DNA from 2 places in the Mesorhizobium sp. M0030 genome. Region 2 is predicted to be linked to the other one. Evidence: riboswitches for the same ligand, from Rfam matches in the RefSeq annotation. Region 2 holds a riboswitch; the other holds the start of a gene.
The links. Region 2 has a riboswitch for S-adenosylmethionine ahead of NKJ80_RS00365 (O-succinylhomoserine sulfhydrylase). Riboswitches for the same ligand answer to the same signal wherever they lie in the genome.
Positions count from the first base shown of each region.

Region 1: it holds a riboswitch for S-adenosylmethionine, as region 2 does, so the genes downstream of both, metX (homoserine O-acetyltransferase MetX) here and NKJ80_RS00365 (O-succinylhomoserine sulfhydrylase) in region 2, are expected to answer to the same signal.

Region 1 is NZ_JAMYVE010000009.1:172,048-187,170, reverse strand. It holds gene NKJ80_RS19330 (prephenate/arogenate dehydrogenase family protein) at 1-114, opposite strand, end outside; gene hisC (histidinol-phosphate transaminase) at 119-1,228, opposite strand; SAM riboswitch at 1,355-1,432, shown strand; gene metX (homoserine O-acetyltransferase MetX) at 1,493-2,662, shown strand; gene metW (methionine biosynthesis protein MetW) at 2,659-3,273, shown strand; gene NKJ80_RS19310 (DUF1330 domain-containing protein) at 3,281-3,601, opposite strand; gene NKJ80_RS19305 (glycosyltransferase family 2 protein) at 3,850-4,785, shown strand; gene NKJ80_RS19300 (DUF1194 domain-containing protein) at 4,837-5,625, opposite strand; gene NKJ80_RS19295 (ABC transporter ATP-binding protein/permease) at 5,690-7,510, opposite strand; gene NKJ80_RS19290 (class I SAM-dependent methyltransferase) at 7,648-8,430, opposite strand; gene gloB (hydroxyacylglutathione hydrolase) at 8,548-9,315, shown strand; gene NKJ80_RS19280 (cupin domain-containing protein) at 9,336-9,761, shown strand; gene NKJ80_RS19275 (lysoplasmalogenase family protein) at 9,758-10,432, opposite strand; gene yddG (aromatic amino acid exporter YddG) at 10,429-11,316, opposite strand; gene NKJ80_RS19265 (DUF3108 domain-containing protein) at 11,362-12,162, opposite strand; gene rpmB (50S ribosomal protein L28) at 12,422-12,718, shown strand; gene NKJ80_RS19255 (queuosine precursor transporter) at 12,881-13,561, shown strand; gene NKJ80_RS19250 (polyamine aminopropyltransferase) at 13,565-14,236, shown strand; gene NKJ80_RS19245 (esterase-like activity of phytase family protein) at 14,242-15,123, opposite strand, start outside.
Region 2 is NZ_JAMYVE010000001.1:65,552-80,674, forward strand. It holds gene chvE (multiple monosaccharide ABC transporter substrate-binding protein) at 1-794, shown strand, start outside; gene mmsA (multiple monosaccharide ABC transporter ATP-binding protein) at 947-2,479, shown strand; gene mmsB (multiple monosaccharide ABC transporter permease) at 2,476-3,762, shown strand; gene araD1 (AraD1 family protein) at 3,964-4,959, shown strand; gene NKJ80_RS00355 (ABC transporter substrate-binding protein) at 5,003-5,773, opposite strand; gene NKJ80_RS00360 (2'-deoxycytidine 5'-triphosphate deaminase) at 5,875-6,969, opposite strand; SAM riboswitch at 7,110-7,187, shown strand; gene NKJ80_RS00365 (O-succinylhomoserine sulfhydrylase) at 7,245-8,435, shown strand; gene NKJ80_RS00370 (ceramide glucosyltransferase) at 8,447-9,598, opposite strand; gene apaG (Co2+/Mg2+ efflux facilitator ApaG/CorD) at 9,820-10,212, shown strand; gene NKJ80_RS00380 (Hsp33 family molecular chaperone) at 10,398-11,429, opposite strand; gene argF (ornithine carbamoyltransferase) at 11,538-12,449, opposite strand; gene NKJ80_RS00390 (aspartate aminotransferase family protein) at 12,468-13,667, opposite strand; gene NKJ80_RS00395 (GcrA family cell cycle regulator) at 14,026-14,544, shown strand; gene NKJ80_RS00400 (magnesium and cobalt transport protein CorA) at 14,642-15,123, opposite strand, start outside.

The sequences.
Region 1 (15,123 bases), on a different contig from region 2:
CGTCGCGATGGCGACATGGCGGGCCAGGCCCTCGCGGCGGATGATGCGGGCCAGCGACGAGCCAATCAGGCCGATGCCGACCAGCGCGATCTTTTCAAACATCGGTAATGTCATTGTTTCAGCTTTTCAGGAATGTCGTGAGGGCGTCGATGACGCCGCGATTGGCTTCTTCGGTGCCGACGCTCATGCGAAGCGCATTGGGAAAGCCATAGCCGGTAACGCGCCGCAATATATAGCCGCGCTGGGTGAGGTAGTCGTCCGCCGCCTCAGCCGAATGCCTCTTGTCGTCGGGAAAGTGGATGAGGACGAAATTGCCGACGCTGGGCGTCACGCGCAGCCCAAGCTTCGTCAGCTCTTCATTCAGCCAGGTAAGCCAGGTCTCGTTGTGCAACGAACTGCGCTCGACATGGGCGCGGTCGCGGATGGCGGCAATGCCGGCCTCGATCGCTGTTGCGTTAACGTTGAAAGGGCCGCGGATACGGTTGATGGCATCGACTATGTGCAGTGGGCCATACATCCAGCCGATGCGCGCGCCGCCAAGGCCGAGCTTGGAGAAGGTGCGGGTCATGACCACATTCTGTGCGCTGCCCGCCAGCTCGATGCCGGCCTCATAGTCATTGCGCCTGACATATTCGGCATAGGCCGCGTCCAGCACCAGAAGCACGTTGCCCGGGAGCGCGGAATGCAGACGGCGGACCTCCTGGAACGGCAGATAGGTGCCGGTCGGATTGTTGGGATTGGCGAGGAAGATGATTTTGGTCCGCGGCGTCACCGCGGCCAGGATCGCGTCGACGTCGGCGCGCTCCTCGGTTTCCTTCACAGCAACCGGCTTGGCCCCCGCCGACTGAATGTAGATCTTGTAGACCATGAAGGCATGTTCGGTAAAAATCGCCTCATCGCCTGGCGCAAGATAGGTCTGCGCCAGCAGGCCCAAAATCTCGTCGGAACCGTTGGAGCAGATGATGTTCGCCGGGTTGAGGCCATGCACCTCGGCGATCGCTTCGCGCAGCCGGCGGGCGGTGCCGTCGGGATAGACATCGAGCTTGGCAGCCACTTCACGCGCGGCCTCGATCGCCTTCGGCGACGGGCCGAGCGGGTTCTCGTTCGACGACAATTTATGGACCTTGGCGACGCCGGCCGGGGCAGTGCTCTTGCCCGGCACATAGGCGTCGATGTCCATAATGCCCGCGCGGGGCGTCGGCCGTGCCTTGTCCGCTTTCTTGTCCATGTCGCAAATCCATCGAGAATGCCTCCGTCCGGAGGCCGCAGCGGAAATACAAGCCGTAGCCGCGAATGTCGAGAGGCGGGCAATAGCTGGCCGTTGACGCCGGGCCGCACGAGTTCTAGAAGAACGCAACAGTTCCGTGGTGATTTGGCCGGTCGGCTTGCAGCCACGTTAAACAACTCGCTAAAGGGCCGTTTGCGTGACGTAACCGGCTTTGCGATCGCATTGCCGGTTTTTTATTGCCTGACGGCGGGCAAGGAGAGTCACATGGCCGCGCTCCGCGCTACAAAAACCAACAACGAGGCCGACAACCCGTCGAGCCCTGTGTTGCGTTTTGGCCCTGACAAGCCGCTGAAGCTCGACGCCGGCACGCTTTTGTCGCCGTTCCAGATCGCCTACCAGACATATGGCGCCCTCAACGATGCCCGCACCAACGCCATCCTGGTCTGCCACGCGCTGACCGGCGACCAGCATGTCGCCAGCACCAATCCGGTGACCGGCAAGCCCGGCTGGTGGGAAGTGCTGATCGGTCCCGGCAAGATCATCGACACCAACCGCTTCTTCGTCATCTGCTCCAACGTCATCGGCGGCTGCCTCGGCTCCACCGGTCCGGCCTCGACCAATCCCGCCACCGGCAAGCCCTACGGCCTCGACCTGCCAATCATCACCATCCGCGACATGGTGCGGGCGCAACTGATGCTGGTCGACCATTTCGGCATCGAAAAGCTGTTTTGCGTGCTCGGCGGCTCGATGGGCGGCATGCAGGTGCTGGAATGGGCGTCATGCTATTCCGAGCGCGTCTTCTCGGCCCTGCCGATCGCCACAGGCGCACGCCATTCCTCGCAGAACATCGCCTTCCACGAGGTCGGCCGCCAGGCTGTCATGGCTGATCCGGACTGGCATGGCGGCAAATATTTCGAGCACGGCAAGCGCCCGGAAAAGGGGCTCGCCGTGGCGCGCATGGCCGCCCACATCACCTATCTGTCGGAAGCCGCCCTGCATCGGAAATTCGGCCGCAATCTGCAGGACCGCGAAGCGCTGACCTTCGGTTTCGACGCAGATTTCCAGATCGAAAGCTATCTGCGCCACCAGGGCATGACATTCGTCGACCGCTTCGACGCCAACTCCTACCTCTACATGACCCGTTCGATGGATTATTTCGACCTCGCCGCCGACCATGGCGGCCGGTTGGCAGATGCCTTTGCCGGGACCAAGACCCGCTTCTGCCTGGTGTCCTTCACCTCGGACTGGCTGTTCCCGACCGAGGAGAGCCGCTCGATCGTGCATGCGCTCAACGCCGCCGGCGCCTCCGTCTCCTTCGTCGAGATCGACACCGACCGCGGCCATGATGCCTTCCTGCTCGATGAACCCGAACTGTTTGCCGCCATCAAGGGCTTCATCGGCTCGGCGGCCCGCGCAAGGGGGCTCGCCTCATGAGCGTCAATGGCAGCCAGCGCGTCGACCTCGAAGTCGTGGCCAACCTGATACCGCCGCAGTCGCGGGTGCTCGATGTCGGCTCCGGCGACGGCCTGCTGCTCGAACTCCTGCAGGAGACCAAGCAGGTCGACGGCCGCGGGCTGGAGCTGTCACAGCGCGGCGTCAATGAATGCGTGGCGCGCGGTCTCTCGGTCATCCAGGGCGATGCCGATACCGACCTCGAATTCTATCCGGACAAGGGTTTTGACTTCGTCGTCCTGTCTCAGACGCTGCAGGCGACCCGCAACCCGAAGCTGGTGCTCGACGAGCTGCTGCGAATCGGCAACCGCGCCATCGTCTCCTTCCCCAATTTCGGCCACTGGCGGGTGCGGCTGTCGCTGTTCGTCAATGGCCGGATGCCGGTGACCGCGGACCTGCCCTATTCCTGGTACGACACGCCCAACATCCATTTCTGCACCATCCGCGACTTCGTCAATCTGGTCGAGGAACTCGGCGCTTCGGTCGAGAAAGCCACCGCGCTCGACGGCAACGGCCAGAAGATCGGCCTGTCGATGCCATGGTGGTTCTGGAATTTCTTCGGCCAGCAAGCGGTGTTCTTGCTGAAGCGGTAGTTTGCCCCTATTCCAGCACGTCCGTCGCCTTGTGCGGGTGCTGAACGCCATCGGCGATGATCACATCGGCGTGGGAGTTGTCGGTGCGCAAGGCCAGAATCTCGCGATAGGCTGATGAATCGTACCAGCCCCACGCATGCGCCCTGTCCGGAAACTCGATGACGATCAGATGCCCGGGCCATTCGTTTTCGACCACGTCCATGTCGCCGCCGTGGACAAGGAAGCGGCCGCCGAACGGCTCCAATGTGGCGTCGATCCTCTGCAGATACTCGACAATCTGCGGGCCCATTGTGACTTGACGCATATGGGCGACGGCGTAGGCGGCCATGGCTGAACTCCCTGTGAGATCGAAGCCCGACGACCGGCTTCGTTGGCGCAATCTGCAGACATGATGGCCATCGGTCGATTACGTCTGGGGTAATCGGCCGGCTTACCGGCGTCCTGGCTCAACAGTTTGTGATGACATTGCCGCTGGTTTTTTGTAGCGTCGAATCGAATGCCATCCCGGGGTAAGGCTTGGACGGCGACCATCAAAACCTCCGGCCTCCAGGCATTTCGGGGCACAATCGAAGCAACATGTCCAAGGCAACCGACCTCGCTCCGCTGATCTCGGTGATCACACCGACGCACAATCGCCGCAGCAAGGTGGTGCGCGCCGTGGAGAGCGTGCTGGCGCAGAATTTTCCCCGGTTCGAACACATTGTCGTCGATGACGGCTCGACCGACGGTACGGCAGCCGCACTTGCCGAAATCCGCGATCCACGGCTGATCTATGTTGGCTCGAAATGGCGCGGCGCCAATGCCGCCCGCAATGCCGGCATCGAGCGGGCGCAGGCGCCGGTGGTGACATTCCTCGATTCCGACGACGTCTATTTGCCGGATCGCCTGGCGCGGACGCTGGAGCAGTTCGACAACAATCCCTCGCTCGAAGTGCTGATCAGTTCCTTCGTGTCGCTGAAGGGCAATCGCCGCACCAACTGCGTCAACCGCGAGGCGCTGCTGAGCCGCGACTCGCTGGAGCGGGCCCTTGTCGCGCAGACCATCTTCATTGCCGGGTCGGCAATCACCGCCCGGCGCGAGTCGCTGCTGGCCATCGGCGGCTACGACAGTGACGTCACGCGCATGCAGGATCGCGAATTGTTGCTGCGCTTTGCCCGTCGCAGCGGCGCGCAGCTGTCCGAAGTGATCGACTGGAAAAAGTACAACTCGGAGAATTCGATCTCCGGTCGCCGGGACGGCTATGTCGAAGCCTATGCGAGCTTGATCGACAAGCACCCCTATATCGCCGACCGCTACCCCTACATTCCGCCTTACATGATCGCCCGGCAGCTCATCGCCGATGCACTCAAGGGCAGGGTTTCGCAGGCGTTCTCCGGCTATATGGCCAACCGGTCGTCGAAGGCGCTTGGCTATTCGCTGCCGCAGCTGTTGCGTGGCTATGTCGGCGGCCGGCGCTGGCGCCGCGATCTCTATGCCGAATTTCGCGACAAATACGGTGCACGGCCGGCCTGAAGTTTGCCGACAAGCCGCGCAGCGGCTTTCCCCTCCGAACTGCCTCAAACCTCATTTGTCGAGTTCCGGCAGATATGGGTCGGAATATAGCCGCCGGTCGCGTTCGCCCTGCAGGCAGTCCATGGGTGCGGCGGCATCGATCGGGACCACGGTCGCATCTGCGATGCCGCTCACCTCCAGGATCAACTTGCGGCGTATGGCGGTGGCGAATTCCGAGGCCGCATAGATCGGCAACACGAAGGAGCCGGGCCCACCGGTGACGCAGTCGTCATAATACTGGTCGAGATGGCTGAAGGTCGGCGACGGGCTGATCAGGATCGGCAGGCCGTTGATGACGATGCCCTTGGCCACCGCCGCATCGCGTGTCGTGGCGACGGGCAGCCCGGTGTTGTTGGGACCGTCGCCGGAAATGTCGATGACGCTGCGTGGCGCATCGAACCCCGTGCCCTCGAACAGCCCGGCGCCGAAGGCAAGCGCGCCCGAAATCGAGGTGCCGCGAAAGCTGCGGAACGGCCGCGCTTCTATTCTGTCGGCGAAGGCGTTGGCGCTCTCTGCGCTGTCGATCACCTGCCAGGCGATGACGCCATCCTCGCGCACGACGCCCGCCCATTCGAAATAGGCAAGCGCGATGCGCCCGGTGGTTCCCGAGCGCACGGCCTTGATGAAATCGGGATGCCTGAGCGCCTCGACATAGCCCGCGCGCTGCAGCGCGAACTCCCTCTCGTCCATCGACTGTGAGATGTCGACGGCCAGCACCAGTTCGACATCCACGGCAACGGCCGGGGCAGCCACGGGCGTGGTGCAGGCAAGGCAGGCAAGCAGGCTGAGCGCATCGAGCATGGCCGCACCACGGACGTTTGGACCCGTGAATCTTCGCCGCGATCGCGGCGAAATAAAGCCCCTTCTACTTCTTTCGCCGCACGGCCGCTTTCGGCGGCGGGTCGATGGCGCCGGTCCTGACTCGGGCGGGTTTCAGTGGCGCAGCACCCGTATCCTTCACGATGTTCAATGCGCGTGGAAAGAAATGACCATTGTGCAGTCCGCGCCCGATGTTGAGGATCGCGGTTTCCGGCAGGCGTTTCTCCAGCATGGACAGTACCCTTCGCAGCGAAGGACCATCGAACGCGTCCATCGCTTCGTCGATGATCACCCATTTCGGCTGCCGCAAGGCCAGTCTGGCGAAGGCCAGCGACCGCTGTTCGTCATCGTTGAGTTCACGCTCCCAGCGTGCGGAACGGTCGAGCGAGGATGACAGCCGCTCGAGGCCGACCTCGGCCAGCACCGCCCCAAAATCAGCATCGCCAGCCGGCGCCGAGCCATTCGGATGCAGCACTTCGCGTAACGTGCCGGCAGGAAAATACGGAACACGCGGCACGAAAATCGGCGTTTCTCCGGCCGGCAAGCCGATCCGCCCGCTGCCCCAGGGCCAAAGGCCGGCAATGGCGCGGAAGAACAATGTCTTGCCGGCGCCTGGGTCGCCGGTGATCATGACGCGCTCACCGGGATGGATCTCGACATGGCTGTCTGAAAGTTTGGTGCAGCCCTCCGGCGAGGCCACTTGGAGCTTCTCGAAGGTCAGGCTGCCATTGGCGTTATCGCCGAATTCGATGCGCTTTTCCTTGTCGTGCAACACATCGGTTTCATCGAGCGCAATGCGGAAGTCGGCAACGCGCATCAGCGTGGCGCGCCAGTCGGCGATGCCGCCGATATTGTTGATGAACCAGCGCAGCGACGAGTGCACCTGGTTGAAGGCGCCGACCGCCATCATCAACCCGCCAAAGCTGATATCGCCTGAAAAATAGACCGGCGATGCCACAAGGATCGGCGCCACCACGGTGATCCAGCCATAGGTATCGGTCACCCAGGAAAGGTTGATCTGCGCTTTGTAGATGTTTCGCATCGCGCCCAGCACCGTGCCAAGGTCGATTTCGAGCCGTCTCTTGGCATCGGCTTCGCCGTGATAGAGCGCGATGGCGTCGACATTCTCGTTGACGCGCACCATCCCGGAACGCAGCTCGGCCTCGCGGGTGTAGCGGTCGCTGTTGAGGCGGATCAGCGGCCGCCCGACCAGCCAGCTCAGCCAGGAGGCGATGCCGGCATAGAGGAACGCGGCCCAGACCATGTAGCCCGGTATCGCCAGCGACCAGCCGTTGATGTGGAAGACGAAGCCCGACGAGAGTTGCCAAAGCACGCCGACGAACGACACCAGCAGGATGAAGGATTGCAGCAGGCCGACGCCGAGGTCCGTCGACAGATCGGACAGATGCGCGGCATCCTGCTGCATGCGCTGGTCGGGATTGACGCCGATGGCGCCGGCATTGGCGAGCCGGAAGGCCCGCGCCGGCCGCATCCATTGGTCGATCAGGTCGAGCGTCAGCGCCTCGCGCAGCTTCAGCCGGATCATCTGGTTGAGCCAGGTCTGAGCAATGTTGAGCAGCAGCAGCGTGCCGGCAATCACGGCAAAGATCATCAGCTGGTGCAGGAAGGCCGCCATGTCGCGACGCGCCAGCGCATCGTAGAAAGGCTGGTTCCAGCGGTTGAGCAGAACCTGGCCGATCGACGTCGCGACGATGACCGCCATAATGCCGACCGACGTCCAGACCAGCCACTTGCGCACCGGTGAGCCTATCAGCGCCCGTTTGATCGTCGCCACCTGATCGCGCAGGCTGCTGGCATCGACGGTTACCGGCTGAGCGGCGGCGGACTTGTCCGGTTGATCAGCCATGCACGAGGTCCTTGCGTTCAGAAGCGTTGCTGAAACCAGATGGAGAGACTTGAAGGCATCCGCCGCTCAAACGGACCGCGAATGCATCTGCGACAGATAGGTGGGAAAAACCCACGCAACACCAGTTTTCATGATGATCACGAAGGTGTCACCTGACGCGTCGTCGATGTCACCCCTTCCGCCCGGCGGCCAAGCCGCGTCGCACCGTGCGGTGACAGTACCGGCACGAAGACACGGCGCGAAGCGCGCTGCGCGACCGGCACGCCCTGATAGAGCCGCTTCTGCGCCTCGACCACGATGACGCCGGAAAAGATCGGCCAGAACCGCCGGCCGGCGCGCTCCAGCACATTGTGGAACCGCATCATGAAGCGCCGCGGCGATGGCGGGAAGAACAGCGCGTCGGACCAGGAAGCCGGCGTGAAATTCGCCTCGCGCAGCAATTCTGTCAGCTGGCCGCGCGAGAACGGCCGGCCATTGCCGAACGGCGTGTGCTCGAACCGCGCCCAGACACCGCGCCGGTTGGGCACGACGATGACGACGCGCCCTGCCGGCGACAGCACCCGCCAGATCTCGTTCAGCGTCTCGCGCGGGTTTTCGACATGTTCGAGCGAATGCACGAGCAGCATGCGGTCGATGCAGGAATCGACCAGCGGCAATTCCTCGTCGAAGACCAGCGCCGTAGCCGTCGGCCCGTTCGCCGGCCAGACGACGGCGCCTTGCGTAGCAGGCATGAAGGCAAACACCCGCTCGGCATCGGTGCCGAACCGCTCCAGCCACGGCAAGGTATAGCCGAGCCCGACCAGCCGCTCATTCGGCACTGTTGCCCATATTGAGGACAGCGCCATGGTGATCGAGCGTTCAGCCAGGCGGCCGAGCGTGGTCGAATAGAAGGAGCGGAGATCGACGATATCGGAATGCATGCGCGGGACGGTAGCTGCGATGCCGCCGAAGTTCAACAAAGCCGCCAGGCTCTGCAAAGCTAGATGACATCAGCGGCCAAGCGCCCTATGTCTGCGCCAACAGATGGAGAGATGCCAATGCCGGTCGAAATCGAACAATTCATGTGCCGCAGCGACAATTTCGGTGTGCTGGTGCATGACCCGAAAAGCGGCGAGACCGCCATTATCGACGCACCCGAAGAAGCGCCGATCATTGCCGCTATCGAGCGTACCGGCTGGAAGCCGACGATGATCCTGACCACCCACCACCATGTCGACCATGTCGAGGCCAATCTGGCGCTGAAGGAGCGCTTCAAGCTGCGCATCGTCGGACCGGAGGCGGAAAAGGAAAAGATCCCCGGCATCGACGAGACCGTCGGGCAAGGCTCGGTCGTCCATCTCGGCGGTGAGCGGATCGATGTCATCGCCACGCCCGGCCACACTGCGGGCCATGTCTCCTATCATTTTCCGGCCTCGAAAGTGGCGTTCACCGCCGACACTTTGTTCGCGCTCGGCTGCGGCCGGCTGTTCGAATGCAAGCCGCCGGTGATGTATGAGTCGCTGAAGAAGCTCGTCGCACTCCCGGCCGACACGGTCATCTATTGCGGCCATGAGTATACGCTTTCGAACGCCCGCTTTGCGTTGACCGTCGACCCGACCAATTCGGCGCTGAAAGAACGCGCCGCCAAGATCGAGACCCTGCGCGCCGACAACAAGGCGACGCTGCCGACCACGATCGGCGAGGAATTGTCGACCAATCCGTTCCTGCGCTGGCACGACCCGGCGATCCGCAAGCATCTCGGTATGGAGGCGGCCTCCGACGCCGAAGTGTTCGCGGAAATCCGCAAGCGCAAGGACAATTTCTGAGCATCATTCCGGGATCAGCCATGACCAGCGCCGCTGAAATCATCGCCACGCTCGGCCTCAAGCCGCATCCGGAAGGCGGCTGGTATGCCGAGACCTTTCGCGACGGCGCCGGGCGCGGCCATTCGACGGCGATCTATTTCCTCCTTGAACAGGACCAGATTTCGGCCTGGCACCGGGTCAAGGACGCGGCCGAGGTCTGGCACTTCCATGCCGGAGCGCCGCTGGCGCTGTCGATGTGCGAGGAAGGTAGTCCAATGCTTAACCAGGTGATCGAGCAGGTGCTCGGCATTGAGCTTGCGGCGGGCGAGCGGCCGCAGATCGTCGTGCCGGCCGGCTGGTGGCAATCGGCGCGCAGCCTCGGCGAATGGACGTTGGTCGGCTGCACCGTGGCGCCGGGCTTCGACTTCGCCGCGTTTGAAATGGCCGAGCCGGGCTGGCAGCCTTAGGCCAGAAGAAAACCAAGAGTTATGCAGAGCTGGGCGGCATAGTAGAGCACCCAGACCGCATAACGGATGCCGGCGCGATAGGGTGCTATTGCCGGAACCAGGAATTTCTCCGCGGCAAGCAGCCCGTCCGATGCCATGAACATAACAGCGCCGCCGATGACCCACGGATTGGCGAGCGTCAACGCCGAGATGCCCATCGCCAGAATGGCCGCGATATAGATGGCGATCGGCACCCGCAGGCCGGGACTGACACGGCGCCAGAGCGCCGCCAGCATGACGACTGCGAAGGCCGCCATGGCAAGCGCGATGGCGCCGCGCCATGTCTCGGTGCTGAGCACATCCAGCCCGCCGCCGCCGAGCAGGAAGAGCGGCACATAGAGGACATGCGCCGCAAGGAAGCTGGCCAGCCCGCCGAGGAAGGCCTTTTCGCCGTCACGCGACAGGAAGGCATCGCCGACGGCGCTGAGCGCCAGCGCAGAGACGAGCAACAGCGGCCCACCTTGCATGAAGGCCAGCGCCGCAAGCATGGCCACGGCCAGCGTCTTTGCCACCGAGCGGGCCAGCGTCGGCCGCATATCCAGGGTGAAGGCGTAGATCACCGCCGCCACCAGCGAAAAAATCAATGTTGCATTTGCGTTGGCGTCGATGCCGCCGGCAAACGGCATCGTCATGCGCTTGCCCCGCCAGTTGCCGCCTTGCGCAGGAACAACGATTTCGCCGCCAGCGCCGCGCCGCCGGTGATCAGTACGCAGGCCGCCAGGATACGCAGCGACGGCTCGGCAACGCCCGCCGCGATCAGCACCAATGTCGACAGCAGTGGCGCCGCATAGCTTGCCGCGCCGAGCACCTGGATGTTGCCTCGTTTGACGCCGATATCCCAGGCGTAGAAGGCGGCACCCACCGGCATCAACCCCAAACCAACCACCGCCAGCCACTGGCCGGGGCCATCGGGCAGCACCGTCTTTTCCAGCAGAAGATGGCAGATGAGGGACAGGGCTGCCGTGGCGGCGCAGAACCAGGTGACGATTGAGGTCGGCACCGCCGGAAAGCGCCGCGACAGCAGCGAATAGGACGACCACAGCAGCGCACAGACGGCCGCCATCGCATAGCCGAAGGTGTAGCGAGCATCGAAGGCGAGGCCGCCACCCTTGGTGACGATCAGCACGGTCCCGGCGAGCCCGAGCAGCGCGCCGACGACATGGTTCCAGGCCAGCTTCTCGCCCGGCATCAGCGCTGATCCCAGCACGATCAGCAGCGGCCACAGATAGGCGATCAGGCTTGCCTCCACCGCCGGCGCGTTGCGCAGCGCGGTGAAATAGAAGAAATGGTAGCCGAACAGTCCGGCAATGCCGATCACCCAGACCTGGCGTGGGATCTTCAGGCTTTTATCGGTCGCCGGCATGAACAGCCGGGCAACCAGCCCGACCGCGGTGCCGATGGTGAAGGTGATGGCCGAGAGCAAGAATGGCGGCACGGCGCCCGACGCATCGGTGAGCAACGCCAGCAGCGCCCACATGGCGACCGCCGAGAAACCGATCAGTGTTGCGCGCCCCATGCCCGTCTCCGGCGACTCGCCCCATTTCTATTCGGGTGGGCGCGTCTATTCAGTAGCTTCGAACCGCCCCGCGCTGACAGTCAAGGTGCCGATCTGCGTCCCGACCGTGGCGTGGATCGGCGCATATATGCCGGTTTGGCCGAGCGGTGCAAACGTCACCATCATCTGGCTCTTCTTCTTCAGGTAATTCAGCGCCTTGCGGCCCTTGCGGTAGCCTGCCACCGGCTCTAAGCTCATCTTGCAGGTAACGGTGTCGCCCTTGTAGCCCTTGACCGAGATCGATCCTTTCGAGGCGTAGGTCAGCGTCAGGTCGGCGCGCATCTCGCCGTCATAGAATTTCACCTTGCGCCCACAGACCTGGTCGAGGCTGTCAGCATGGATGACGGTAGCCGCCATCGGATCGAGCACCGATGCCAGATCGTTGCTGCCCAGCGGTATCCAGTTTTTGGGATTGCGCTTTTTCGGCTCGGGAATGACCTGGGTGGCGGTCACCGCGCCATTGGCAAAGCGGATATCGACCATGGAAGCCTTCTTGCCGGACTTATAATCGGCGCGAAATACCTGCGGCTGCATCTGCTTGCCCAGGATCTTGCCCTTTGACGAGATCGTGCCGCTCGTGTCGTCGAACAAGGTGGCGAGACCCGCGCTGGAGACGGTGCCGTCTATGGAATAGCTATCGCCTTCGTAGTGGCTGGAAAATGTCGCCTTGGCCACGGAAAGGCCCAGGAACGACACCGTGTATTCGCCCTTGAAGGACTGTGCGGTGGCTGCGGGCGCGGCGGCAAGGGTTGATGTTGGCAAGGCGGCGACAAGTATGGCGACAACGGCATGTGACGGGCGAAGCATGGCGGGCTCGGTCCTTGATTTTTTTAACCGGAGGCGGGCGACTCCGGCTTGAAATGTCCCTGTCCGACCGCTTATAGGCTGAATTCCGGCCTTTATGTGAAACGCCCGTCACAGTCGTGGGCAAGCCGGAGCTTGACGCATTGGCGAAATGCAACTAAGGAACGCCAACTTTTCCATAAGGCCGCCTGACTGAAACCGCGCGCCACCCGGCGCGGGCGAACAAGGTTTGGCAGGCTAGACAGAACTGAAGGTTAGAACCATGTCCCGCACCTGCGAACTCACTGCCAAGGCAGTCCAGACCGGCAACAATGTGAGCCACGCCAACAACAAGACCAAGCGCCGCTTCCTGCCGAACCTCGTCAATGTGACGCTGATTTCGGAAGCGCTGAACCAGAATGTGCGCCTGCGCATTTCGGCCAACGCGCTGCGTTCGGTCGAGCATCGCGGCGGCCTCGACGCCTTCCTGGCCAAGGCCGACGCCAAGGAATTGTCGCAGCGCGCGCGCCTGTTGAAGAAGCAGATCGCCAAGAAGCTGGCCGACCAGCCCGCCGCTTAACGATATCAAGGCGGGGGACGACCGCCCTGAGCATCGGAGCAATCCGATGCTCAAAACTTCTAAGGCAGCAGCATCGGAGCAATCCGATGCTCAAAACTTGCAAGGCAGCGCGACCCGAACTTCGGCTAGCGCCTGGCTGGTTCCATTACCCAGGATAAAAAAATGACTTCCTTCTCGCGATATCTGCCCTTTGTGGCCGCCATGGCGCTTGTCGTCGTGGCATCGAACATCCTCGTGCAGTTCCCGATGCAGGGCCAGGCCGGCGGTCTGTCGCTGGGCGACATCCTGACCTGGGGCGCCTTCACCTATCCCTTCTCCTTCCTGGTCACCGACCTTGCCAACCGCCGCTACGGGCCGACCGTGGCGCGCCGCATCGTCCTTGTCGGCTTCATGACCGCTGTGGTCTGCTCGATCCTCGTCCCGCCCTTCCTGTTTCGCCACGGCCTGATCGAGTTCGAGACATCAGCCGACCGGCTGGTGCGCATCGCCACAGCTTCCGGCGCGGCCTTCCTTTGCGCGCAATTGCTCGACGTCACCGTGTTCAACCGGTTGCGCCGGCAGAGCTGGTGGCGCGCGCCGATCGTCGGCACGCTGGTCGGCTCGGTGTTCGACACCCTGGTGTTCTTCAGCATCGCCTTTTCGGCCGCCTTCGCTTTTGCCGGCCCGAACGACAGCTTTGCGCTGGAGACGGCGCCGCTGATGGGCGTGCTGCCGGTCGAGACCATGCGCTGGGTCTCCTGGGCCCTGGGCGACCTCTCGGTGAAGCTGATCATCGCTGTTGTGGCCCTGATCCCCTACCGGCTGCTCGCCGCCCACTGGAGCCAGCCGGCCGTGGCTGTCTAGGCCGTGATCCCTTGGGTCCAGCTCGGCTCGGCCAAAACGCCTGACGGCGGACAGGAACTGCGGTTAAAGCAGCGCGGCAGCGAATTCTCGATCATGCTCGGCACCAATGAGCTGATGAACAGCCGCCTCGGCGGCTCCGAGGAAGCGCTGGCCAAGCTCTCCTGTGAAAAGATCGGCGGCCGCGCCCAACCGAAAATCCTGATCGGCGGCCTGGGCATGGGTTTTACGCTGCGCGCTGCGCTTGCCCAATTGGGCGCCGACGCAGGGATCACCGTTGCCGAGCTTGTCCCCGCCGTCATCGCCTGGGCGCGCGGCCCCATGGAAGCGGTCTTCGCCGGCTGTCTCGACGATCCCCGTGTGACGGTTCGCAAAGCCGACGTCGGGCACATCATAAGATCCGACAAGGCAGCCTGGGACGCCATCCTGCTCGATGTCGACAATGGCCCCGAAGGCATCGTCTACAAGGGCAACGACGCCCTCTATGGCGCTGCCGGCCTCGGCGCGGCGCGTGCAGCGCTCAGGCCCGGGGGCGTGCTGGCTGTTTGGTCGCAAGGCCCCGATGCCGGCTTCACACTTAGGCTCAAGCAGGCGGGCTTTGTCGTGGACGAGGTGAAGACGCGCGCCAATGGCAAGCGCGGCGCGCGCCACGTCATCTGGATCGCCACCAAGCCTTAGGGCTCTCAATCCTGGTGCAGGATGAATTCCAGATAGAGGTTGCGCTGCAGGATCGAATGGTTGTCATCCGAGATCAGCGACACCATCAGCGCTCTGTCATCGCGGGTCCAGACGTCGAGTCCTTCCATATTGTCGATCTGGTAGCCCATGTCGGCTTCCATCAGCACCGGCCCGTCGGCAACCGCGCCCTTCTCGACGCTTTCGCCATAGATGCGCCTTAGCCGCATCCTGACACCGCCGGCCATCGAGAAACTGCGCTCCAAAAGCAGCAGGTCGCCATCCGGCAGGAAGGCGCCGTCAGTGATGTCGAAATCACCGTTGCGCTTGACCGTGAAGACGCCCTTGTGCGGCCCTTCGATGATGGCGGCATAGATGTTGCCAGCCTTGTCCAAGCTCTTTTCCGAGACCACGACGAGGCCGCCCTCGTGCTGGCCGTTGGGATTGGCGTGGGTGACGGTCTCGAAACCGCGGTTCTGTCGCAGTTCGCGGGCTGGAACCAGAAAGTTCAGTTGCTTGAACGGCGCCGTCATGTTGCTGGGGTCGATCTTGAACTGGGCGACGCGGTGATCGCGCTCGAAGCCGACGGTGGCGATGCCGTCCTTGACTGCAAGGCCCTCGGCATCGACTTCCCATTTCCTGTCGATCGGCCGGCCCTTCTCATCGACCATCTGCTGCATGCGGAAATTCTGGATGCCGGACGGCCGCTTGTCGGCATCATGGGTGATAGAGCCGAAGAACCAGAAGCCCGTATCGGCGACGCCGATGAAATCGCTGCCGGGTTTGACGAACCGAAATGCCGACAGCGCGCCGAAATCGCGCGTCGTCGAGTTCATCTCAAGACCGCCGACGAATTCCAGCGGCCCAAACTGCTTGTCGGCGCTGCCGAT
Region 2 (15,123 bases):
ACGGCACGACCCTGTCGGACGCGCTGCAGAAGGCCGCTGACGCCGGCGTCGTCGTCGTCGCCTATGACCGCCTGATCAAGAAGACCGCCAATGTCGATTACTACACCACCTTCGACAATTTCGGCGTCGGCGTGATCCAGGCGAACTCGCTGGTCAAGGGCCTCAAGGAGCGCTTCCCGAACACCAAGCCGTGGAACGTCGAACTGTTCGGCGGCTCGCCGGACGACAACAACGCCTTCTTCTTCTACAACGGCGCAATCTCGGTGCTGCAGCCGCTGATCGATGACGGCTCGATCAAGATCAAGTCCGGCCAGACCGGCATGGACAAGGTCGGCACGCTGCGCTGGCTCGCCGCCACCGCCCAGGCGCGCATGGACAACCTGCTGTCGGCCAACTACTCGGACGGCAGCCGCGTCGATGGCGTTCTTTCGCCCTATGACGGCCTGTCGCGCGGCATCACCGCTTCGCTGCGCGCCGTGGGTTACGGCACCGACGCCCAGCCGTGGCCGATCGTGACCGGCCAGGACGCCGAGACTGCTTCGGTCAAGCTGATCATCACGGGCGAGCAATACTCGACCGTGTTCAAGGACACCCGCGAACTGGCCAAGGCCACCGTCGAACTCGTCGACAAGGTGCTCTCGGGCGGCAAGCCGGACGGCCTCGATGAAAAGACCTACAACAACGACGTCAAGGTCGTCCCCTCGATCCTTTTGACGCCGCATGAGGTCGACAAGTCGAACTACCAGGCACTGGTCGTCGACTCCGGCTACATCAAGGCCGACGAACTGAAGTAATCCGTTTATAAAGACAGGGGTCCTGCGCGACGCAGGACCCCTGTCCGTTCACAAGCGACCCCGGTATTGTTTCTACCGGACTTAGTTTGCGTGCATGTCGTTGTCTCAAACCGCAAGCACTTTGGAGCGACATGCAACAGGAGGAGCTTGCCCTGATGACGACGATTTTGGAGATGCGCGACATCACCAAGACGTTCCCCGGCGTGAAGGCGCTGTCGAACGTCAACCTCAGCGTCGAAGAAGGCGAGATCCACGCCGTGGTTGGCGAGAACGGCGCCGGCAAGTCGACGCTGATGAAGGTCCTGTCGGGCGTCTATCCCGCCGGCACCTATGACGGCCAGATCATTTTTCAGGGTCAGGAATGCCAGTTCAAAGGTATCCATGACAGCGAACACAAGGGCATCGTCATCATCCACCAGGAGCTAGCGCTGGTGCCGATGCTGTCGATCACCGAAAATATCTTCCTCGGCAACGAAAACGCCCGATACGGCGTCATCGACTGGGATGCCAACGAGGCGCGCACCGCTGCCCTGTTGAAGAAGGTGGGCCTCAAGGAGGACCCCAAGACACTGATCACCAATATCGGCGTCGGCAAGCAGCAGCTGGTCGAGATCGCCAAGGCGCTGAGCAAGGACGTCAAGCTTTTGATCCTCGACGAGCCGACCGCGTCGCTCAGCGAGAAAGACAGCCAGGCGCTGCTCGATCTTCTGCTCGAATTCAAGCGCCAAGGCATGACCTCGATCCTGATCTCGCACAAGCTCAACGAGATCAACCGGGTCGCCGACAAGGTAACCGTCATCCGTGACGGGCGCACCATCGAGACGCTGGCCAAGAAGGATATCTCCGAAGACCGCATCATCACCTCGATGGTCGGCCGTTCGCTAGACGACCGCTATCCGCCGCGCGAGCCCAAGATCGGCGAAGTCGTGTTCGAGGTGAAGAACTGGTCGGTCTATCACCCGCTCCATGCCGAGCGACAGGTGATCAAGGGCATCGACATCAATGTGCGCAAGGGCGAGGTGGTCGGCATCGCCGGGCTGATGGGCGCCGGCCGCACCGAATTCGCCATGAGCCTGTTCGGCCGCTCCTATGGCCGCCGCATCACCGGCGAAGTGCTGCTCAAGGGCAAGCCGGTCGATGTCTCCTCGGTAAGCAAGGCGGTCCAACACGGCATCGCCTATGTCACCGAGGACCGCAAAACCTACGGCCTCAACCTTATCGACCATATCAAGCATAACATTACGCTGGCCAATCTCGACGGCGTGTCGCGCCACAGCGTGATCGACGACATGCGCGAGCTTGCGGTCGCCAACGACTATCGCAAGAAGACCAATATCCGTGCGTCAAGCGTCTATCAGATGACCGGCAATCTTTCCGGCGGCAACCAGCAGAAGGTGGTGCTGTCGAAATGGTTGTTTGCCGACCCTGACGTGCTGATCCTCGACGAGCCGACACGCGGCATCGATGTCGGCGCCAAATATGAAATCTACACGATCATCGCGCGCCTTGCCTCGGAGGGTAAGGCGATCGTGGTCATCTCGTCGGAAATGCCGGAATTGCTGGGGATTACCGACCGCATCTACGTCATGAACGAAGGGCGCATGGTGGGCGAAATGCCGGCGGCGGAAGCAAGCCAGGAAAAGATAATGCGCGCCATCGTCCGGGGAGAAGGAAAAGCAGCATGAGCACCGAAAGCGCCCCCGCCCCGCAGGGCAACGTCGCCGACGAACAGCGCCCGCGCATCGCCGTCTCGGCGCTGGCGACGAATTTACGCGAATACGGACTGATCATAGCCCTGATCGTCATCATGCTGTTCTTCCAGTTCACCACGTCGGGGACGTTGTTCAAGCCGGTCAATCTCAGCAATCTGGTGCAGCAGAACTCCTTCATCATCGTGATGGCGCTCGGCATGCTGCTGGTGATCGTATCGGGCTATATCGACCTCAGCGTCGGATCGGTCGCCGGTTTCATCGGCGCGCTGGCGGCAAACATGATGGTCATCTGGCAGCTCGGACCGCTGAGCAATCCGCTGGTGGTTTCGATCGTCTGCCTGGTCGCGGGTGGCCTGATCGGCGCCGCGCAAGGGTATTGGATCGCCTATCACCGGATACCGAGCTTCATTGTCACGCTGGCCGGCATGCTGATCTTCCGCGGCATTTGCCAGGCGTTGCTTGGCGGCGGCTCGTCGGTGGGTCCGCTTCCCGACGACTTCAAGATGCTCAGCTCCGGCTTCATCCCGGATGTGATCGGCCCACTGACGCTCGTCCCGCCGGTCGTGAACGCAGCCGGCAAGACCATCATGGGCAGCGGCGTGACCCTGCACATGACGACGGTCGTGCTGGGGCTGATCGCCGTGCTCGCCTATGCCTATTTCGGGGTCCGCACCCGGCGCAAACGAGAACGCCATGGTTATGAGGCCGAGCCCTTCACCCTGTTCGTCGTCAAGACGCTGGTCGCCAGCGCGCTGGCGCTGTTCCTGGTCTATGAGTTTGCCAGCTACCGCGGCCTGCCCGTGGTGCTGCTGGTCATGGGCGTGCTGATCACGCTGTTCGTCTTCGTCACCAAGCGCATGACCATCGGGAGGCGCATCTACGCCATGGGCGGCAATCCCAAGGCGGCGCAGCTGTCGGGCATCAACACCGAGCGGCTGACGCTGATGGTGTTCATCAATATGGGCGTGCTGTCGGCGCTTGGCGGCCTGATCATCGCGGCTCGTCTCGGCCAGGCGGTGCCGGCGGCGGGTCTCGGCTCGGAGCTCGATGTCATCGCCGCAGTGTTCATCGGCGGCGCCTCGGCGATGGGCGGCGTCGGCCAGGTTATCGGGGCGGTCGTCGGCGGCTTCATCATGGGCGTGATGAACAACGGCATGTCGATCATGGGCGTCAATGTCGACTGGCAGCAGGTGGTCAAAGGCCTGGTGCTGCTCGGCGCCGTGATCTTCGACGTCTACAACAAGAACAAGGCCTGACAAGCTTCAGCGAGGCAAGCAGGAGGCATACGGTCGCGGCGCAGCCGGCAAGTTGTCGGCATAAGAAGTCCCCCGAGGGATGGAGCTCGCGAGCGCAATCCGGACGAAGAGTTCAACCCGTGGCGCGGCGAGGTCCGAGCCGCGCAGGTCAAGGTTTGCCAAGGGGCAACCCGGCCAAGGCACATGAGAGAGGATTTCATCATGCTAATCTCCCAGATCCTCGACGACGCCGAGACCATCCGCGTCGTCGCCCGCAATGGCGGCGGCAAGACCAGGATCATCAACGGCGCCCGCAGCGTCTATTCGCTGGCCATGGAAGCCGCGCGCACCGGAACGGGCCTCGCCGCGCTGATCGAGCGCAAGGGGTTCGGTGAAGCGATAGACCTCGACGCCGTCTACAAGAAGGGCCGGCTGGTGTCGCCGATCAACCATCCCGATCCTGCGCATCTGCATCTGACCGGCACCGGCCTGACCCATCTCGGCTCGGCGGCGACGCGCGATTCCATGCACAAGAAGCTCAGCGATGGCGGCGAGGAGCAGCTTACCGATTCCATGAAGATGTTCCGCATGGGGCTCGAAGGCGGCAAGCCGGCCAAGGGCCAGACCGGCGTGCAGCCGGAATGGTTCTACAAGGGCAACGGCACCATGGCGGTGGCGCCGGGCGCCGCACTGATGTCGCCGGCCTTCGCGCAGGACGCCGGCGAGGAGCCGGAAATCGCCGGCATCTATGTCATCGGCGACGACGGCGCGCCGTTCCGCGTCGGCTTCACGCTGTCGAACGAGTTTTCCGATCATGTTACCGAGCGGGTGAACTATCTGTTCCTGGCACATTCCAAACTGCGCAACGCCTCGTTCGGGCCGGAAATCCTGATCGGCGACCTGCCGGCCGACGTCAGGGGCTCATCGCGAATCTATCGCGACAGCAATTTGCTGTGGGAAAAGCCGTTCCTGTCGGGCGAAGCGAACATGTCGCACACAATCGCCAATCTCGAACATCATCACTTCAAATATTCGGCCTTCCGCCAGCCGGGCGACGTGCATGTGCACATGTTCGGCACGGCGACGCTGTCCTTTGCCGACGGCATCAAGACTCAGGCCGGCGACGTGTTCGAGATCGAGGCCGGGGATTTCGGCCTGCCGCTGCGCAACCCGCTGGAGATCGAGCAGCCGGTGAAGGTGGCGGTGAAGGCGCTTTGAGACGTAATCTCCCCTTGAGGGGGGAGATTGGCAGCGCCCACCGTCAATAAATATCGAAGTCGAAATACTTGGCCTGGATCTTCTTGTAAGTGCCGTCGGCGACGATGGCGTCTATCGCCGCATTCAGCTTGTCGCGCAGCGCCGTGTCTTCCAGGCGGACAGCGATGCCGGCTTGCGTCTCGGTGCCCTTGACGTCGCCGACAAGCTTGCAGCAGCCTTCGCTCGCCTTCTTCAGCCAGTCCATCAGCACGAACTTGTCGGAGATGACGGCGTCGAGACGGCCGTTCTGCAGGTCGGTGATCGCCTCTTCCTGGGTGGGGTAGAGTTTCGCCTCGGCGCCGGCCTTGCCATAGGCGTCCTGCGCATAGTCGGCCTGGGTGGTCGAGGCCTGCGCGCCCACCGTCTTGCCGGCAAGGGCTGCCGGTTCGGTGGAAGTGAGGTCGCTGTCCTTGGGCGCCACCAGCGCCAGCGGCGTCGTGTAGTATTTGTTGGTGAAGGCGACCTGTTTCTTGCGCTCCTCGGTGATGCTCATCGAGGCGATGATGGCGTCGAACTTTTTCGCCTGCAGCGCCGGGATGATGCCGTCCCAGTCCTGGGTGACGATCTCGCACTCGACCTTCATCTGCGCACACAGCGCATTGGCAATGTCGATGTCGAAGCCCTCGATCTTGCCGTCCGCGGTGATGGTGTTGAAGGGCGGATAAGCGCCCTCGGTGCCGATCTTCAATTTCTCCTGCGCCTCAGCCAGCGAGCCGGCCGATATCACCAGCATGGCAGCGCCCGCTGCCGATATGATCCATCTTGAAATCTGCATTTTGGTTCCCCTTGCGCGCCGTTCTCTTGCCGGCCACCGAAAGGCAGCCAAGCATGGTGAGGCAGCGCAGGCAAGTATTTTGCCTGACGGTGATCGAAGGTTCAGCCGGCGGGGCGGAAATGCTTGGAGAGCTTGAGGCCTTGCGCCTGGTAATTCGAGCCGAGATCGGTGCCGTAAAGCGCCTGCGGCCGCTTCAGCATGTGTTCGTAGACCAGCCGGCCGACGATCTGGCCGTGGTCGAGGATGAACGGCACTTCGTGGCTGCGCACTTCGAGCACCGCCCGGCTGCCGGTGCCGCCTGAGGCCGAATGGCCGAAGCCCGGATCGAAGAAGCCGGCATAGTGAACACGGAATTCGCCAACCAGCGGATCGAAGGGCGTCATCTCGGCGGCGTAGAGCGGCGGCACGTGCACGGCTTCGCGGCTGACCAGGATGTAGAACTCGTCCGGGTCGAGCACCAGTTCGCCGGCGCCGCTCTTATAGAGCGGCTCCCAGAAATCGACGGCATCCTGGGCGGCGCGCTTGTCGACATCGACCAAGCCGGTGTGATGCTTGCCGCGATAGCCGACCAGGCCGTTCTGGTCGCCGTCAAGATCGATCGACAGCGCAATGCCGCCGCCGGAAATGTTGGGCGGCTCGGTCGCCACCAGCATCTCGGCGCGGTGCAATTCGTTCAGTTCTGCCTCCGACAACAGCGCGTTGCCGGTGCGAAAGCGGATCTGCGACAGCCTCGATCCGGCGCGTACGACGATCGGGAAGGTGCGCGGACTGACTTCGAGATAAAGCGGCCCGTGATAGCCGGGGGCGATCTTGTCGAACTCATGGCCGCGATCGGTCATCACCCGGGTGAAGATGTCGAGCCGGCCGGTCGAGCTCTTCGGGTTGGCCGAGGCCGACACGTTTGCGGGCAGCGCCAGGCTTTCGAGCAGCGGCACGATGTAGACGCAGCCGGTTTCCAGCACCGCGCCCTCGGCGAGACTGAACTCATGCAATTTCAGCCGGTGAAGCTTGTCGGCCACCAGATGATCGGGACCCGGCAGGAAGGAGGCGCGCACGCGAAAAGCCTTGTTGCCGAGCCTCAGATCGAGGCTCGCCGGCTGCACCTGGTCGACATCGAGCGCGCGCGGCGACTCCAGCGCGCCGGACTGAAACAGCGCGGAAATGTCCTGATCGGGAAGAATGCCTGTCTGCCGCAAAAGGCTGGCTCCGCTCCAAGGTCGGTCTCTTTGTGGCAGGTTCTTGCCGCAAAACCGCTGGATATTATTGCGGAACCTGCCTGGTACAAACCTCTTAATGAAGCCGGCAATTGACGCAAGCGCAGGTGAGGTCTAAAGGGTCGTTATCCCGTGGTGATTTGGCCGGTCGGCTTGCAGCCACGTTAAACAAGTCGCTAAAGGACCGTCGGGCCGCAAGGCCATATGGACCGGTTGCGACTTTCGCGGCCGGTTTTTTTGTGTCTGGAACAAAAGCGATGAGCACCAAGAAGCGTAACTGGAAGCCTCAGACCGCACTCGTGCACGGGGGAACACTGCGTTCACAGTTCGGCGAGACGTCGGAAGCGATGTATCTCACCCAGGGCTATGTCTATGAAACGGCGCAGGCCGCGGAAGCCCGTTTCAAGGGCGAGGAGCCGGGCTTCATCTATTCGCGCTACGCCAACCCTACCGTCGACATGTTCGAAAAGCGCATGTGCGCGCTGGAGGGTGCCGAAGATGCGCGCGCCACGGCGTCCGGCATGGCGGCGGTGACGGCAGCGCTCCTGTGCAGCGCCAAGGCCGGCGACCATATCGTTGCGGCGCGCGCGCTGTTCGGCTCCTGCCGCTGGGTGGTGGAGACGCTGGCGCCGAAATACGGCATCGAGGCAACGCTGGTCGACGGCACCGACATCGCCAACTGGGAAAAGGCGGTGCGGCCGAACACGAAACTGTTCTTCCTGGAAAGCCCGACCAATCCGACGCTGGAAGTGGTCGACATCGCAGCGGTGGCGGCGCTCGCCACCTCGATCGGCGCCAGGCTGATCGTCGACAATGTCTTTGCCACGCCCTTGCAGCAGAAGCCCTTGCAGCTCGGCGCCCATATCGTCGTCTACTCCGCGACCAAGCACATTGACGGCCAGGGACGCTGTCTCGGCGGCATCATCCTGTCGGACAAGAAATGGATCGACGAGAATTTGCACGACTATTTCCGCCACACCGGCCCGAGCCTGTCGCCGTTCAACGCCTGGACGCTGCTCAAGGGCCTGGAGACGCTGCCGGTTCGGGTGCGCCAGCAGACGGAAAGCGCGGCCAAGATCGCGGATTTCCTGGCAGGACGGCCGGAAATCGCCCGCGTCATCTATCCCGGCCGCGCCGACCACCCGCAGGCCGACATCGTCAAGAAGCAGATGACGGGCGGATCGACGCTGATCTGCCTCGACGTCAAGGGCGGCAAGCAGGCGGCCTTCGCCTTGCAGAACGCGCTCGACATCGTGCTGATCTCCAACAATCTCGGCGACGCCAAGAGCCTGATCACCCATCCGGCGACCACCACGCACAAGAACCTCAGCGACGAAGCTCGCGCCGAGCTTGGCATCGGGCCGGGAACGCTCAGGCTGTCGGTCGGTCTTGAGGATACGGACGATCTGCTGGAGGACGTTGCGCAGGCGCTGAAGGCAGCCGGATAGGCCGCGAGGCGTCACGCTCCCGACGAAACCTCTTCCAGTTCGGCCGTCTTGGTGCCGATGGTCATGGTGTTGCCGCGCCAGTCGACGGCGCCGCTCAGCCAGCCGCGCGCCCAGATGGCGGGAAGCATCATGTCGCGGACCATCATCGCCGGGACCAGGCGCAGCGACAGATGCCAGCCCTTGGCCGCGGCCAGCGCGCATTCGGGAATGTAGGCCGCCGTCAGCACGGCCATCACCGTGGCCGGCAGGCTGATGCCGGCACTTGCGGCCGCCACCAGCGCCAACGCCAACGGCACGGCGACGCCGGTCAGGATCTCGGGTGCGAAAAACAGCGGGAAGGTGACGCGGCGCAACCGCGCCCAGCGCGCCTGGCGCGACCAGATGTCGGCAAGTCGGCGCTGCCCCAGTGGTTGCTCGAAAGGCGAGGCAACGAGATTGACGTGCAGGCCCAGTCCGTTGACCAGCTTGGTTGCAGCAGCATCCTCGGCGATCTCGGCGGCCAGCGCGCGGATACCGCCATTGGTATCGAGCATCGGCTTGTTCCACAGCATGCTCTTGCCCTGGGCAAAGCCGAGACCGAGCGCCTCGCCGGCGTATTGCCAGCGCGCCTGCAGCGTGTTGAGGAACGCGCATTCGACCTCGGCCCAAAAGCCATCCGGCCGAGAGCCGATCGGCGTCGAGCAGATAAGCCCGGTATTGGTCCGCCAGGCCGCCATCAGGTGCTGGACGTAATCCCTTGGCATCAGCACGTTGGAATCCGCCAGAATAACCCAATGATAGCGCGCCGCTTCCCAGCCCTTGACGCAGTTGTTGAGCTTCGGGTTGCTGCTGACGCGGTCGTCGCCGATCAGCAGCCGGGCCGGCACGTTGGGAAACAGGACGATCGCCCTGTTTATCAGTTTGACGACGGGATCGTCGGCGTGAGCGACGCAGAAGATCAGTTCGTAGCGCGGCCAGTCGAGCGAGAAGGCTCGCTGCAGCGTCTCTTGTGTGAACGGCTCCACGCCGCGCGACGGCACGACGATCGAGACCGGTGGCTGCTCGCCAGACGGCGGAGGGATAAGGCGACGCGCTTGCAGTTTCGACGAAGCAAGCAGGATGCTGGCGAGATTGGAAAGAAGCAAAGCGGAGGAAGCGAAGGCGGCTGTGAGAGCTGGTTCCATCGAGATCTGGTCACTCCGGAAAGGCCGCTCGCGGCTGCTTTGTCAGTCGACAGATGGGCCTTGAGTCGCCGGCAAGGTTTGCGCACACCAACATTGTCATGTGTCACTTAAATGACATTGTTTGTCGGCACTGCGCTTTGAGGCTGGCAGGACATGCCGCTCTGCGCGTATCAAACCGCATGGCGCGACAAATGTTCCCTGCTGCGCAACCGGAGCAGCCCATGTACCGCGCCGTCACGCGCAACATCGAAGTGCAGGTCAGACCGTTCTACCTGGAGGACCGCTCGGACCCGGCGGAGAACCGTTATGTCTGGGGCTACCAGGTGACGATCGACAACCAGTCGGACGATTTCGTGCAGCTTATGGCGCGTTACTGGCACATCACCGACGGCAGCGGCCGGGTCGAGGAAGTGCGCGGCGCCGGCGTGGTCGGCGACCAGCCTGAGCTCAATCCCGGCGACAGCTATCAATACACGTCAGGCTGCCCGCTCTCGACGCCCTCCGGCTTCATGGTCGGCCACTACACCATGCGCAACAAAAAGGGCGAGACGTTCGACGTCGCTATTCCCGCGTTTTCGCTGGATCTGCCGGGGACCCGACGGACGGTGAATTAGGGGTTTTCTCCCCGTCACTATACGGGGAGAAATGCCCGGCAGGGCAATGAGGGGCAGCGCCAGAGTCATGAGGTTATCTTCCACGCACATGACCTAGGCTATGCGCGGCCATTCACCAAAGTTCGCGCTGCCCTCATCCGCCCTTCGGGCACCTTCTCCCCGTGAACGGGGAGAAGGAAGAGATGCTACTGAGTTGCAAACTCCGCCGGGTCGAAGTCGTACTGCTTCGAGCAGAACTCGCAGGCGACGTGGATGCCGCCATCTTCGGTGCTGTCCTTGATCTCCTGCGCGGAAAACCCCTCGAGGATGCCGCGTATCTTGTCCCTTGAGCAGGAACATTGGTCGGCGACCGGCACGCCGCCGAAGACGCGCACGCCATGTTCGTGGAACAGCCTGTAGAGCAGCCGCTCGGCGCCGATGGTCGGGTCGATCAGCTCGGTCGGCTCGATGGTGCCGAGCAGCGCCACCAGCTCGCGCCACGAATTGTCGGCCGGCTCCTGCGTCACGTCACGCGGATCGCCGTCGCCGCCCGAAATGTCGGGCACGCGCATGCGCTCGGGTGACTGCGGCAGGAACTGCGCCAGGATGCCGCCGGCGCGCCACTGCTCACGAGCGCCGCCGGGACCTGGCGTCAGAAGCTTGGCCACCGACAGCCTGAGGTCGGTCGGGATCTGCTCCGACTGGCGGAAATAGGTGCGCGCGGCGTCCTCCAGCGTCTCGCCGTCGAGCTGGACGATGCCCTGATAGCGCTGCGTGTGCGCGCCCTGGTCGATGGTCAGCGCCAAAACGCCGCTGCCCAGCAGCGTCTGCTGCGAGGTCTGGCCTGCGGCCACCAGGGCCTCCAGCCGGTCGGCGTCGAAACGCGCATAGGCGCGCAATGCCGAAGGCGTGGAGAAATCCGCGACCAGCATGTCGACCGGGCCGTCGGTGCGGGTCTGCAGGATGAACTTGCCTTCGAATTTGAGCGAGGTGCCGAGCAGCACCGTCAGCACACAGGCTTCCGCGAGCAGGCGGGCGACCGGCTCGGGATAGTCGTGACGGTTGAGGATGGCGTCGAGCATCGGCCCGAGTTGCACGGTGCGGCCGCGCACGTCGAGCGGGCCGACCTCGAAGGGTACGACATGATCGTCGCCGGCATAGCCGAACTCGCCGAGTTTGGGGTGATGTTCAGTCACTTGATGCGTTTCCAACATGACAAAGCTCCAGGGCGCGGCCATGCGGCCCGGAGGGGTGCATGCGTCCAAACGCGCTTGATTTGCGTGATGGGGCGCAAATAGGCATCGCGCCGCCCCGGATCAAGCGCTTGGAGATCAAGCGCCTGGAGATCAAGCGCCCAGACACCAGGCCAAAACCGCCTTCTGGGCGTGGAGCCGGTTCTCGGCTTCGTCGAAGACAACCGAATGCGGACCGTCGATGACCTCGTCGGTGACTTCCTCGCCGCGATGCGCCGGCAGGCAGTGCATGAACAGGGCGTCGGGCTTGGCCCTGGCCATCAGCGCCGCATTGACCTGATAGGGCGAGAAGACATTGTGGCCGCGGGCGCGGTGTTCCTGGCCCATCGACACCCAGCAGTCGGTGACGATGCAGTCGGCTTGGTCGACGGCTTCCTCGGGCGAGCGGGTGAAGTGCAGCTTGCCGCCATTGCTCTTCGACCAGTCGATATGCTTTTGCGCCGGCTCGCTGCCTTCCGGCACTGCGACGTTCAGGTTGAAGCGGAACCGCGCCGAAGCTTCGAGCAGCGAATGCAGCACGTTGTTGCCGTCGCCGGTCCAGGCGATGGTCTTGCCGGCAACCGGACCGCGATGCTCCTCGAAGGTCATGATGTCGGCCATCAGCTGACAGGGATGGGTGTCGTCGGTCAGCCCGTTGATGACCGGAATCGTGGCATTCTCGGTCAGCTCGAGCAGCCGCTCATGCGACGTGGTGCGGATCATGATGGCGTCGACATAGCGCGACAGCACCTTGGCGGTGTCGGCAATGGTCTCGGAACGGCCGAGCTGCATTTCGGTGCCGGTCAGCATGATGGTCTCGCCGCCGAGCTGTCGCATGCCGACGTCGAAGGACACGCGCGTGCGCGTCGACGGCTTGTCGAAGATCATGGCCAGCACCTTGCCTTCGAGCGGTTTGGTCCGTTCGCCGGCCTTGAGGCGCGCCTTGCGCACCACCGCATCGTCCAGCATCAGGCGCAGATCGCCTTCGGAAACGGCGGAAAGATCGGTGAAATGGCGAAGGCTCATCGGGAATGGTTCTCGGGATTACTTCGCGGCGGCCGCGGCGATGGCGTCGGTCAGGCCCTTGGCGCCGGCGCGGATGCGATCGAGCGCTTCGCCGATCTCGGCGTCGGTGACGGTCAGCGGCGGCAGCAGACGAATGACGTTGTCGCCGGCCGGCACCGCCAGCAGATGCTGGTCGCGCAGCGCCATGTTGACCTTGGTGTTGGGCATGGCGCATTTCAGGCCAAGCATCAGGCCGCTGCCCCTGATGCCTTCGATGACATCGGGAAATTCGTCGGCGACCGCCGCCAGGCCCTGCTTCATCAGCAATGCCTTGCGCTGGACGTCTTCGAGGAAGCCGTCTTCCAGCACGACGTCGAGCACAGCGTTGCCGACCGCCATGGCCAGCGGATTGCCGCCGAAAGTGGTGCCATGCACGCCTGCCGTCATGCCGACGACAGCGTCGTCGGTGGCGAGGCACGCGCCCATCGGGAAGCCGCCGCCAATGCCCTTGGCAATCGCCATGATGTCGGGCGTCACGCCGGTCCATTCATGCGCGAACAGCTTTCCGGTGCGACCGATACCGCACTGGACCTCATCGAAGATCAGCAGCAGGCCGTGCTGGTCGCAGAGCTGCCGCAGCCGTTTCAAGGATTGCGTCGGCACCGGGCGGATGCCGCCCTCGCCTTGCACCGGTTCGATCAGGATCGCGGCGGTCTCTGGTGTGATCGCCTTCTCGGCGGCGTCGATGTCGTCGAAGCCGACCTGGTCGAAGCCTTCGACCTTGGGCCCAAAACCTTCGAGATATTTGTACTGGCCGCCGGCGGCGATGGTCGCCAGCGTGCGGCCGTGGAAGGCGCCTTCGAAGGTGACGACCCGGAAGCGCTCGGGATGGCCCTTGACGAACTGGTAGCGCCGCGCCGTCTTGATCGCGCATTCGAGCGCCTCGGCGCCGGAATTGGTGAAGAACACCTTGTCGGCGAAGGTGGCGTCAGCCAGCCGCTCGCCGAGCCGGGTCTGCCCCGGGATCTCGTAGAGATTGGAGACGTGCCAGAGCTTGGCCGCCTGTTCGGTCAGCGCCGAGACCAGATGCGGATGGCTGTGGCCCAACGAATTGACCGCGATGCCGCCAGCGAAATCGAGATATCGCTCGCCCTTGTCGGTAACCAGCCAGGTGCCTTCGCCATGATCGAAGGCCAAAGGGGCGCGGGCAAAGGTCTCGTAAAGCGCCGAACCGCTCATTATATGCGTCTCCGGTACCGGAAAAATCAAAAAAGCCGCCAAAGCGGCGGCCTTTGCGGCTTATCGTGTTTTTCGGCCATGAAGTCAACGAAAACGTCGTGCAGAGGCGCGTGGCCAGCTCCCGACGAGACGCCGGCTCATAAGCGACCGGGCAAGTTGGGGAAAACCTAAAAAACCGATTCGTGTTGCACCTGGGACTCTTGTCACCGAGTCAACACATGAGGTAATTGTAGTCGGGAAATAACTAGATTTCGTGCGGCGGACCTAATCACCTAATATATGTGGTGTCTGCCCCGGCAAAGATTGCCGGGTCGGGAACGGATTCCGGCTGCCGCACACTTAGCAGGAGCGCGGTCTCATGAACTGGACTGACGAGCGGGTCGAACTTCTCAGGAAACTGTGGTCGGAGGGCTTGAGCGCAAGCCAGATCGCCGCACAACTCGGCGGGGTCAGCCGCAACGCGGTCATCGGCAAGGTGCACCGGCTGAAGCTGTCGGGCCGCGGACGCTCGACCGCGACGCCGGCACGTCAGAAGAAGACAACGCAGGGATCTTCGATCCAGAAATCGGTGCCGCGCGCCGCAACCACGCAGCGCCATGTCACGACGTCGATCGGGGCGAACGCGCTGCAGGCGCAGTTCGACGCCGAGCCAGTGGCGCGCCACTACATCCGCCCGGTCGAAAACGTCGTCGTGCCGATCTCGCGGCATCTGCAGCTCACCGATCTCACCGAGCGCACCTGCAAATGGCCGAATGGCGACCCGCTGTCGGAAGACTTCAACTTCTGCGGCAACGAGGCGGCCGAAACCGGACCTTACTGCAAGTACCACGCAAGGGTGGCGTTCCAGCCGGCTTCAGAGCGGCGCAGAAGCCGGTAGTTAGGAATAGGGATTGGGGACTGGGCAGTAGGGAATGGGGTAGCGCTCGTGAGGCGCTACCTTATTCTGCCTACTGCCTACTGCCTACTGCCTACCATCACAGCCACCCACTCTTCCGAAATCGCCAATACAAAAACGAGCAGATCAGCGCGATCGAGACCAATACGACGGGATAGCCGTATTGCATCTTCAGCTCCGGCATGTCGTCGAAATTCATGCCGTAAATGCCGGCGAGCGCCGTCGGCACCGCCAGGATCGCGGCCCATGAGGCCAGCTTCTTGGTGTTCGCGGTTTCCTGGCTCTGGCCGACCAGCAGGCTGGCTTCGAAAGCGAAGGCCAGAACCTCGCGCAGGCTGTCGATCTTTTCCTGCACGGTGCGGATATGATCGGTGACATCGCGAAACAGCGGATGCATGGCGGTATGGATCTGCGGCAGGTCGGCGCTGGTCAGCCGGCGGCAGACCTCGACCAGCGGCAGCGCCGCATTGCGCAGGCGCAACAGATCGCGGCGCAGCATATAGAGCCGCTCGATGTCGGGACCGGTCATCGGCTTCAGCAGCACCCTGTCCTCGATCGCCT